3 regions of the Arthrobacter sp. StoSoilA2 genome follow, and region 3 is predicted to be linked to each of the others. Evidence: riboswitches for the same ligand, from Rfam matches in the RefSeq annotation. Region 3 holds a riboswitch; each other region holds the start of a gene.
What was found. A riboswitch is a leader RNA that binds a small molecule or an ion and turns the genes downstream of it on or off. The one in region 3 is predicted to bind S-adenosylmethionine.
Positions count from the first base shown of each region.

Region 1: it holds a riboswitch for S-adenosylmethionine, as region 3 does, so the genes downstream of both, LDN82_RS14560 (aminotransferase class V-fold PLP-dependent enzyme) here and LDN82_RS19675 (DUF1737 domain-containing protein) in region 3, are expected to answer to the same signal.
Region 2: it holds a riboswitch for S-adenosylmethionine, as region 3 does, so the genes downstream of both, LDN82_RS07540 (homoserine O-acetyltransferase) here and LDN82_RS19675 (DUF1737 domain-containing protein) in region 3, are expected to answer to the same signal.

Region 1 covers NZ_AP024643.1:3,203,655-3,206,922, forward strand. The annotation lists gene rsgA (ribosome small subunit-dependent GTPase A) at 1-112, shown strand, start outside; gene hisN (histidinol-phosphatase) at 167-979, shown strand; SAM riboswitch class IV at 1,161-1,274, shown strand; gene LDN82_RS14560 (aminotransferase class V-fold PLP-dependent enzyme) at 1,306-2,715, shown strand; gene LDN82_RS14565 (class I SAM-dependent methyltransferase) at 2,819-3,268, shown strand, end outside.
Region 2 covers NZ_AP024643.1:1,644,920-1,648,187, forward strand. The annotation lists gene LDN82_RS07535 (bifunctional o-acetylhomoserine/o-acetylserine sulfhydrylase) at 1-845, shown strand, start outside; SAM riboswitch class IV at 997-1,111, shown strand; gene LDN82_RS07540 (homoserine O-acetyltransferase) at 1,126-2,247, shown strand; gene LDN82_RS07545 (hypothetical protein) at 2,254-2,655, opposite strand; gene LDN82_RS07550 (winged helix DNA-binding domain-containing protein) at 2,699-3,268, opposite strand, start outside.
Region 3 covers NZ_AP024643.1:4,312,240-4,315,507, forward strand. The annotation lists gene LDN82_RS19665 (aromatic amino acid ammonia-lyase) at 1-169, opposite strand, end outside; gene LDN82_RS19670 (NtaA/DmoA family FMN-dependent monooxygenase) at 172-1,500, opposite strand; SAM riboswitch class IV at 1,667-1,778, shown strand; gene LDN82_RS19675 (DUF1737 domain-containing protein) at 1,793-2,059, shown strand; gene LDN82_RS19680 (rhodanese-like domain-containing protein) at 2,056-2,466, shown strand; gene LDN82_RS19685 (O-succinylhomoserine sulfhydrylase) at 2,467-3,268, shown strand, end outside.

The DNA.
Region 1 (3,268 bases), 1.1 Mb from region 3:
GGGACACGCGGGTCCTTCCGGAGTGGCCCGTTTGTCTTCGCTCCGGCGGCTGCTGGGCGCGGACCCGCGTTTGGAAGCGAAAGAGACCAAGGAATTGGGTACGGTCAACTAAGTGTCGGCGCAAGGCGATCCAACCGCAGGGAACGTTTCACGATAGTTTGGTGGCATGACCCAACCCGTTTCCAGCTACAACGACGACCTGCGACTGGCCCACGTGCTGGCGGATTCCGTGGACGCCCAAACCATGGACCGCTTCAAGGCCTTGGATCTGCAGGTCGAGACCAAGCCTGACCTCACGCCCGTGACGGATGCCGACAAGGCTGCGGAAGAAGCCATCCGCGGCCAATTGTCGCGCTCGCGCCCCCGTGACGCCGTCCTCGGCGAGGAGTTCGGCAGCAGCGGCCACGGCTCCCGGCGTTGGATCATCGACCCCATCGACGGCACCAAGAACTTTGTTCGGGGCGTTCCCGTGTGGGCTACCCTGATCGCGCTCGTTGACGAAGGCGAGCCCGTCGTTGGAGTTGTCAGCGCCCCCGCGCTGGGCAAGCGTTGGTGGGCAGCAAAGGACATGGGCGCCTACATGGGCCGCTCCCTGGCATCAGCCACCCGGCTCAGGGTGTCCAACGTTTCGCGGTTGGCCGATGCTTCAATGTCATATTCCAGCCTCTCCGGTTGGAAGCAACGCGGCAATCTGGACGAGTTCCTGGGGTTGACGGAAGACATCTGGCGCACCCGCGCCTATGGCGACTTTTGGTCCTATTGCCTGGTAGCCGAGGGGGCTGTTGACATCGCCTGCGAGCCAGAGCTGAATCTTTACGACATGGCAGCACTGGTTCCCATCGTGACGGAAGCCGGCGGCCGCTTCACCTCATTGGAAGGCGAGGACGGCCCCTTCGGCGGCAACGCCCTGGCCACCAACTCCATCCTCCATTCGGAGGTCCTCAAGCGGCTAAACCCCGCATTGGATGACCTCCTCTGACCCGGCGGACCAACAGGCCAACCGGCTGAGTATAGAATTTTCGACGGCGGAAGCCTCCTTTTCGGGGCATCCGCCGTCTTTTCTTCGCCCAAAACCCGGTTTCCGGACCCTTCGTAACATTCTGCTTAACAAAGCGAAGCGACTTTGGAGCAGGCCAGATGCGTGGCCTAACCTCTTTACAGGTCACGAGTGCCAGCGCTAAACCCCGGTTTGCTGGCCGGCAACCCTCCATTCGCGGTGGGGTGCCCCGGGTGACGACCTGGCCGGTCCGGAACGGATACGGCAAGCGCGGATCCCCATAGGGGGTCCCTCTTGAGTGAGGTCCCATGAGCACTGCTACGTTCAACTCCACCGTTCTGCCGTCCCTTGCGGTCGAAGAAGCAGCGCACGAAGCCGCTGCGGGCAGGCCCCTGGCCGCCGTCACAGGCGCGGAGCTGCAAGCTCCCCTGATCCAGGGTGGCCACGTCCGCTACGCCAACCTCGACTACGGAGCATCCGCTCCCGCGTTGACCATCGTTTCTGCATATCTCAACGAGATCCTCCCCTACTACGCCAGTGTCCACCGCGGCGCGGGCTACGCTTCCCAGATCAGCACCTCGGTCTACGAGAACTCCCGCGATATCGTCCGCGAATTCGTCGGCGGCCGTCCGGATGATTCCGTCATCTTCACCCGGAACACCACGGACTCGCTGAACCTGCTGGCGGGCTGCCTCCCGCAACTGGACGGAAAGCCAACCGGCGAGGTCCTTTACCTGGACATCGAACACCATGCCAATCTCCTTCCCTGGCAGGGCGTCCCTCATCGCAGTGTCGTAGCTGCTTCGACACTGACCGCTACGCTGGCCAGGCTCCGCGAGGAACTCAGCCAAGGCGGCGTATCTCTGCTGGCGGTCACCGGTGCCTCGAACGTGACCGGTGAAATCCTGCCGATCGCCGAACTCGCATCACTTGCACACGAATACGGTGCCAGGATTGTGGTGGACGCCGCGCAGCTTGCCCCCCACCGCCGCATCAACATCGCCGCCGCAGACGTCGACTACATCGTGTTCTCCGGCCATAAGCTCTACGCTCCGTTCGGCGCCGGCGTCGTTGTGGGCCGTCCCGACTGGCTCGACGCCGGTACTCCCCACCTTGCTGGCGGAGGCGCTGTTCGTGAGGCGCGCCTGGACTCGGTCAGCTGGGCCTCAGGTCCCGCCCGCCACGAGGGCGGCTCCCCCAATGTCCTGGGTGCGGCAACGTTGGCCCGCGCGACGCAGGTGCTCGCCGGCTTGGATCAGGATGCCTGGCATGCCCATGAAGCTGGAATCCGCTCCTACCTCGTACAGGGACTTGAAGCAATCGACGGCGTGACGGTCCACCGGATCTTCAGCGACTCCGAGGACACCATCGGCGTGGTCAATTTCTCGGTGGAAGGATTCGACGCCGGACTGGTCGCCGCCTACCTCGCCGCCGAACACGGTGTAGGACTTCGTGACGGCCGCTTCTGCGCCCATCCCCTCCTCAAGCGGCTGGGCCTCCCATCCGGCTCACTGCGAGCCAGCTTCGGCGTGGGCTCCCGCCTGGAGGATGCCACGCGGCTGCTGGCTGGTATCGAGGAACTCAAGCGCACGGGTCTCGGCTGGGACTATGTAGTGGACGAAGGCCGCTGGGTGCCGGCAAACGACCACCGCAGCTACCCGGAATGGGCGCCAAACACGCCGGGCACCGCAGGGGCTGCACCCTGCACTATTGACTGACACAGCACTATTGACTGAAACAGCACGGTTGCTGATGTACACGTACTGTGCGGTAAATTCGTAGGGTAACCGGCGTTCGCGGTAAAGGAGTCTGTGCGTGGCCGTGCCTTCCCGTAGCGTTTCCGGCGGAAGTGTTTCCGGCAGCGCTGCCAGGCCAGGTGGTCCCAAGCTGCATGCCACGCGCCGCCACGAACTGGGCCAGAGCTTCCAGGACGGCGGCGAACACTACGATCGCGTTCGGCCCGGCTACCCCGCAGACTCAGTGGTTTGGCTTCTTCCTCCTGGAGCGAAGTCCGCCGCGGATATTGGTGCAGGCACAGGAAAATTCACGGCACTGCTCGTGGAACGCGGCCTGCAGGTGGCCGCCGTCGATCCTTCCACAGACATGCTGGAGCAACTTCGAAAGTCCTATCCCGGCGTTCAGGCGTTGGAGGGTACGGCCGAGGCAACAGGGCTGGCGGACTCAGCATTCGACGTCGTCAGCGTTGCCCAGGCCTGGCACTGGTGTGACCCGCTCAAGGCCAGCACGGAGATCGCCCGCATCCTTCGCCCC
Region 2 (3,268 bases), 2.3 Mb from region 3:
CCAATCCGCGCCAGGACGTGCTGGACATCGAGGGTGTTTCACGCGCTGCGCACGAGGCTGGCGTGCCACTCATCGTGGATAACACGCTCTCAACCCCCTACCTCATCCGTCCCATCGAGTGGGGTGCGGACATCGTGGTGCACTCGGCTACCAAGTATCTGGGCGGCCACGGCGCGGCGATCGCCGGCGTGATCGTGGACTCCGGAAACTTTGATTTCGGCAAGGACCCGGAGCGCTTCCCCGGATTCAATACTCCGGACCCCAGCTACAACGGACTCGTTTACGCCCGGGACCTTGGCAAGGATGGCGCGCTCGGAGCCAACCTCTCCTACATTCTCAAGGCGCGCGTGCAGTTGCTGCGCGATCTGGGTTCGGCGGTTTCCCCGTTCAACGCCTTCCTCATCGCCCAGGGCCTGGAAACCCTGAGCCTGCGCGTCGAGCGTCACGTCTCGAACGCCACCAAAGTGGCTGAATGGCTGGAAGCCCATGACGACGTCGAATCGGTTGCCTTTGCGGGCCTGCCGTCCAGCCCTTGGTACGACCGCGGCCGTAAGTACGGGCCAAGGGGTACCGGTGCAGTGGTGGCATTCAACATCAAGGGTGGCGTCGAGGCCGGCAAGCGATTCGTGGACGGCCTGGAGTTGCACTCCCATGTTGCCAACATCGGTGACGTCCGCTCGCTGGTTATCCACCCGGCGTCGACTACCCACAGCCAGCTCACGGTCGAACAGCAGCTGGTTGCGGGCGTGAATCCAGGCCTTGTCCGCCTCTCCGTGGGAATAGAGCACGTGGACGACATTATTGCTGATCTTGAGGCCGGTTTCCGGGCTGCCAAAGGCGCTTAATCGCGCTGCTGGGGGAGCGGCCGCCCGCCGTCGAAAATTCGCCGGGCGGCCCTTCGCGGTGCGTGTTCCTGAACGAAGCGGCGCCAAACCGTCACACAGCTGTCACATTCTTCGCCAAGACAGCGGTATTTTTCCTAGACTCTACGTATTAGGTCATGAGTGCCAGCGACAGCCCCGGCTTGCTGGCCGGCAACCCTCCTCCGCGGTGGGGTGCCCCGGGTGAAGACCTGGCCTGTCGCACGCAAGGCGGCAGGCAAGCGCGAGGTTAGGTGTCAAAGGAATGACCATTACTGCTACAGCACCCCCCAAACCGGGCAAAGAAGACGGGACGGTCAAGTACGCCGGCGTAGGTTCACTGGAACTTGAAGCCGGCGGTTTTCTCCCGGATGTTGTGCTTGCCTACGAAACCTGGGGGCAGTTGAATGCGGATGCGTCCAACGCAGTCCTGGTTCAGCACGCACTGACGGGCAGCACGCATGTGGCCCGCGGTGCTACTGATGAGGAAGGCTGGTGGGAGCAACTCGTTGGTCCCGGCGCGACGATCGACACCAACCGGTTCTTCGTTATCTCCATCAACATTGTCGGCGGCTGTTACGGCAGCACGGGCCCATCGTCAGAGGCGCCGGACGGACGGCCCTGGGGATCCCGCTTCCCACTGATCACCTTGCGCGACAGCACGGTGGCTGAAGCCCGGCTCGCGGATGCCTTGGGGATCAAGGCATGGCACGCAGTCCTTGGCGGTTCCATGGGTGGGGCGCGGGCACTTGAGTGGGCGGTCACCTTCCCTGAGCGTGTTCAGCGGTGCGCGGTTATTTCTGTGGGCGCCTACAGCACAGCCGAGCAAATTGCTTTCGCCCAGTCGCAGACGCTCGCCATCCGCCAGGACCCGAACTTCAACAACGGCGATTACTACGGTGGACCAACTCCTGAGGCAGGCCTTGCCCTGGCCCGACGGATAGCGCACATCACGTACCGGTCAGCGCTGGAGCTTGATGTCCGCTTCGGCCGGGAAGCCCAGCACCAGGAGACGCCCCTGGCCGCTGCGGTCCTGGGGGAGCGTGGCCGCTACCAAGTGGAAAGCTACCTCGACCACCAAGGCACCAAGCTGGTGCGCCGGTTCGATGCGAACAGTTACATCGCCATCACCGAGGCGCTGATGTCCCACGACATCAGACGGGGCCGGGGCACCTTGAAGGAAGCCTTGGCTGCCGCCACTGCTGAATTCTTTGTGGCAGCCGTCGATTCCGACCGCCTCTATTTTCCGGCCCAGTCAGTGGAACTGGCGCAAAACCTGCCAGGCAATGTGCCCGTCCACGTGATCGAGGCCCCCATCGGCCACGATGGCTTCCTGACCGAAATCGGCCAACTATCGAAGCAGCTTCGCGAGGCCTTCTTCGCCTAAGCCGGCTCAGCCGTTCATGATGTCGCCGCGCTGCTTCATGTAATCCTCCATGGCAATTTCGCCGTTGCTGAACTTGAGGTCCAGTTCGGCCAGCTTGCGCGCGCGGAAGCCTTGCTGCTCAGAGCCGCGGTGGCTCGGAAACGTAGGTGAAGAAGCGTTCGACGCCGGTCCTGGCGGCGGTGGGGCATCGGCAGGGCGGATGGTGGTGGGCTGCGTGGGATAGCCCGGATAATTCGGCTGCGGGTAACCCGGTCCCGGAAGATTCTGCGGGGGATAGCCGGGGCCCGGATAATTCGGGCCCGGGAAATTGCGGTCCTGGAGCCGCCGCGCCCGGGACTTGTTGTACATGCGTATCCCCATGGGAATCAGCCACGAGCAGACGATGATCCAGAAGATCAGATTGTTCACGGTGCAGGCCTCCTAGGTCTTAACCCAGCTTAGTCCCGCAGTTTCACACCAGCTTTGTCTCCATGCCCAGGAACCTCCCGTAGCGTTCCACTTCTGCCTCCAAAGCTTGTTGTTCGGCTGTTGTGAGTGGCCTGTTCATTCTGATGTCGAGTTCGCAGATCCCACCCGAGAAGCTGTGGCGCCACCATCCGGTCAACCTGCCATCGAGCAACACCACGTGAATTGGAGCATCGCCCTCGGGGAAATAGGGCGCCCTGCCGCCGAGGTAGTGCCTCGATTGTGAATAGCCCATCACGTACTCGTCGTAGCACTGGATGAGATCGACACGGGGAAGTCCTGGCCCATCGTCACCTGGTGGGGGAGTCGCTGCAAGTGCCTCCACATCTTCTGCTGGCAAGTAGAAGTCCAAGCCGTCGACCGCCACGGTTGCCAAGGCGCCCGGAACGGACTCTTCAGCTACCTGCAAGCCAAGCCGTACATCCTTGATGGTCAGTCCGGACCACGCGGCACAGTCCTTGATGGTGGCAGGTCCCCGGCTGCTGAAGTACCGCAGGGCCAGCTGGCCCAAGGCCCATTCGCGGTCGCCGTCCTCCATCAGGGACGTATTGCCGTC
Region 3 (3,268 bases):
TCTGCCCTGAGTTCGCAGCGCGCTCCAGCACTTCGCGTGATCGGCCGATCAAAGACAACGCATCATGGTTGAGTTTCACGTGAAACGCCGGATCCAAGGCAGCGTCCGCTACGCGCACAGGGTCCACCGGCGATGTGCCGATCAAGAAGGTCCGGGGCTCGGAGGACATGCTCAGAAGTCCAGAAGATTCTGGCGGAAGCCACCGTCGCCGTAACTCTTCCTCAACAGGCCACGGCGGCGCAGTTCGGGAGTGAGCTTGTCCAACACGCCGTGCACGGTGACGGGGTCCACGAAGCCGGAGAAGAGGAAGCCGTCGCCACCCACAGCCTCGCCGGTCTCCTCGAGATAATCCGCGATTTCACCAACCGTGCCGATGATTGAATCACCGGCGCCACCGCTGCGTGCCTGAAGGATCTGGCGCAGGGTAGACCCCGGAGGCGCCGCCTTGGCGAAGTGCTCCAACGTGCCTTGGTTGCTGTTGGTGCTCAATTCGGGCAACGGCGCATCAAGGTCGAATTGCTTGAAGTCGATCACGGACAGGTAGGAGATCGAATTGAGCTGGCTGTCGATATCACGCTGGGTAAGCTCCCGGCGCTGCGCACGCAACTCCCCGGCCTCGGCCGATGAACCAACCACGGTGGGCTTCAGCACGAAAAGTACCTTGACGTCGTCGGGGTTCCTGCCCGCCTTTGCAGCCTCGGCACGGATGGAATCCCGGTAGGCCTTCATGCCGTCAACGCCACGGGCCAAGGCGATCGCCACGTCTGCATGCCCACCCGCGAACGCTTTGCCGCGGGGAGAAGCGCCGGCCTGCACCAGTACGGGCTCCTCCGGCAGAGGTGCGGTGTTGAGGGGACCGCGGACCTTGAAGAAGTCGCCTTGGTGGTTAATGGGGTGCACTTTGGTGTGGTCGGCGAACACGCCGGCCTCAACGTCCTCAAGGACGGCGTCCGGTTCCCAGCTCCGCCAAAGCCTGCGGACGACGTCGACGAATTCCTCCGCCTTCTCATATCGAAGGTCGTGTTCAATCTGCTGGTCCAAACCGTAATTCTGTGCTGCGAGGTCGCTGCCGGAAGTTACGACGTTCCATCCCAACTGCCCCTCGGAGAAGTGCTGCAGCGTGGCCAGGAGGCGGGCCGCAGTGAAAGGCGGATAGAACGATGCGCTGACCGTCGGGACGATTCCAAGGTGCTCGGTGGCGGACAGAAGGTACGGCACCAGGGCCAAAGGATCATGTTTGGGCGCAAAGGAGGCGTGTGCCAGCGAGACCTCGGCAGTGCCGCCATAGGTATCGGGAACAGTAAGGGAGTCCTCGATGATGAAGAGGTCAAGGCCGGATTGCTCAAACGCGCGGACGGCGTCTTGATACAGGGCAGGCTTCTTCCAGTCGTAGCCCAGGCTGTAGCCGGGAGTTCCCCATCCCTGGACACCAAAACCGTGCCCCACGAACCATCCAAAATGCAGCATGGGCTTGAGTGTAGAGCTGCCTTGTCCGTTCACCGCGACCTGATTTCTTGCGAAGTTACAGGGGGTCGTACTGCGTCAATTATGCTCCCGGGGCGTCACATTTGGGCTGCTACTCCAGCACCGGCCGGTTACGCAACATGACGACCGCGTAACCGCTTGCAAGTGCGGGCCGCCGCCGCGGGATGTTACGTTTTTCTTGAGTAATGAGCACCAGCGCCAAGCCCTGACTTGCTGGTCGGCAACCCTCTCTCCGGCGGGGTGCCTCAGGTGACTACTCGGCGTATCGACACTTCGAACTGCAAGCGTGACTGAGGAGCACCAGCCAATGCCTGAACCCACTGAAGAAAAACTCTCCTACCGCCTGATTACAGGTCCGGATACCCGTGAATTCTGCGAGCGGATCACCACGGCACTCGCCGACGGCTACGTGCTCCACGGCAGCCCGGCAGCCACGTTCAATGGCACGGATGTCATCGTGGCGCAGGCGGTCGTCCTGCCCGCTGCCATCGCCAACGCAGACGCCGCCGTCGCGAATGCTGTTGACCAGTTGGAGAACGACGACGACGAAGAAGCATTCGAGGGACACGCATGAGCTACGCAGGTGACCTGACCCCGCAGGACGCGTGGGCCAAGCTTGAAGAAGGCGCAATCCTGGTAGACGTCCGCACCGAGGCCGAGTGGGCCCACATCGGCATCCCGGACACCAAAGCCACAGAGAATGATCCCCTGTTTATTCAGTGGAACCTCGCCGGTGGCATTCCCAACTCCCGCTTCATCGAGGACCTGCAGCAGCAGGCACCCGAGGGTGAGGGAGTGGAGCTCGTTTTCATCTGCCGCTCAGGCCAGCGCTCCATCTCGGCCGCCATCGCCGCGACGCAGGCCGGGTTCACCGCCTACAACGTGCTTGAGGGCTTCGAAGGTGACCCCGACCGTTACGGCGAACGGACCATCAACGGCTGGAAGAACCGCGGCCTGCCAACCAACCTGGGGAACGACTAAGTGACTTTCAATCCCGATGCCGCCAGCTGGAGCCCTGACACCCAGGCAGTACGCGGCGGCCTTGACCGTACCAACTTCCAGGAGACGTCCGAACCCGTTTTCCTGAACTCCGGCTTCGTCTACGAATCCGCTGCCGCCGCCGAACGCGCCTTCACCGGCGAGGACGAACGCTTCGTTTACTCCCGCTACGGCAACCCGTCCGTGGCCACGTTCCAGGAACGCTTGCGGTTGCTCGAAGGAACCGAGGCATGCTTCGCGACGGCGTCCGGCATGTCCGCGGTGTTCACCGCCTTGGGTGCCCTCCTGGCTGCCGGTGATCGCGTGGTTGCCGCCCGTTCCCTGTTCGGCTCGTGCTTCGTGATCCTCAACGAGATCCTGCCGCGCTGGGGCGTAGAGACCGTGTTTGTCGACGGTCCCGACCTCGACCAGTGGCGGGCTGCCCTCTCCGAACCGACCACCGCCGTATTCTTCGAGTCGCCCTCGAACCCCATGCAGGAAATCGTGGACATCGCCGCCGTCAGCGAGCTGGCGCATGCTGCGGGAGCGACCGTCGTCGTCGACAACGTCTTTGCCACACCCCTGCTGCAGCGTTGCGGTGACCTGGGCGCGGACGTCATTGTGTACTCCGGAACCAAGCACATCGATGGCCAGGGGCGTGTCCTCGGCGGCGCAATCCTGGGCACCAAGGAATTCATCGACGGCCCGGTCAAGCAGTTGATGCGGCACACCGGACCTTCACTCTCCGCCTTCAATGCCTGGGTGTTGACCAAGGGCCTGGAGACGATCGGCCTGCGGGTGAACC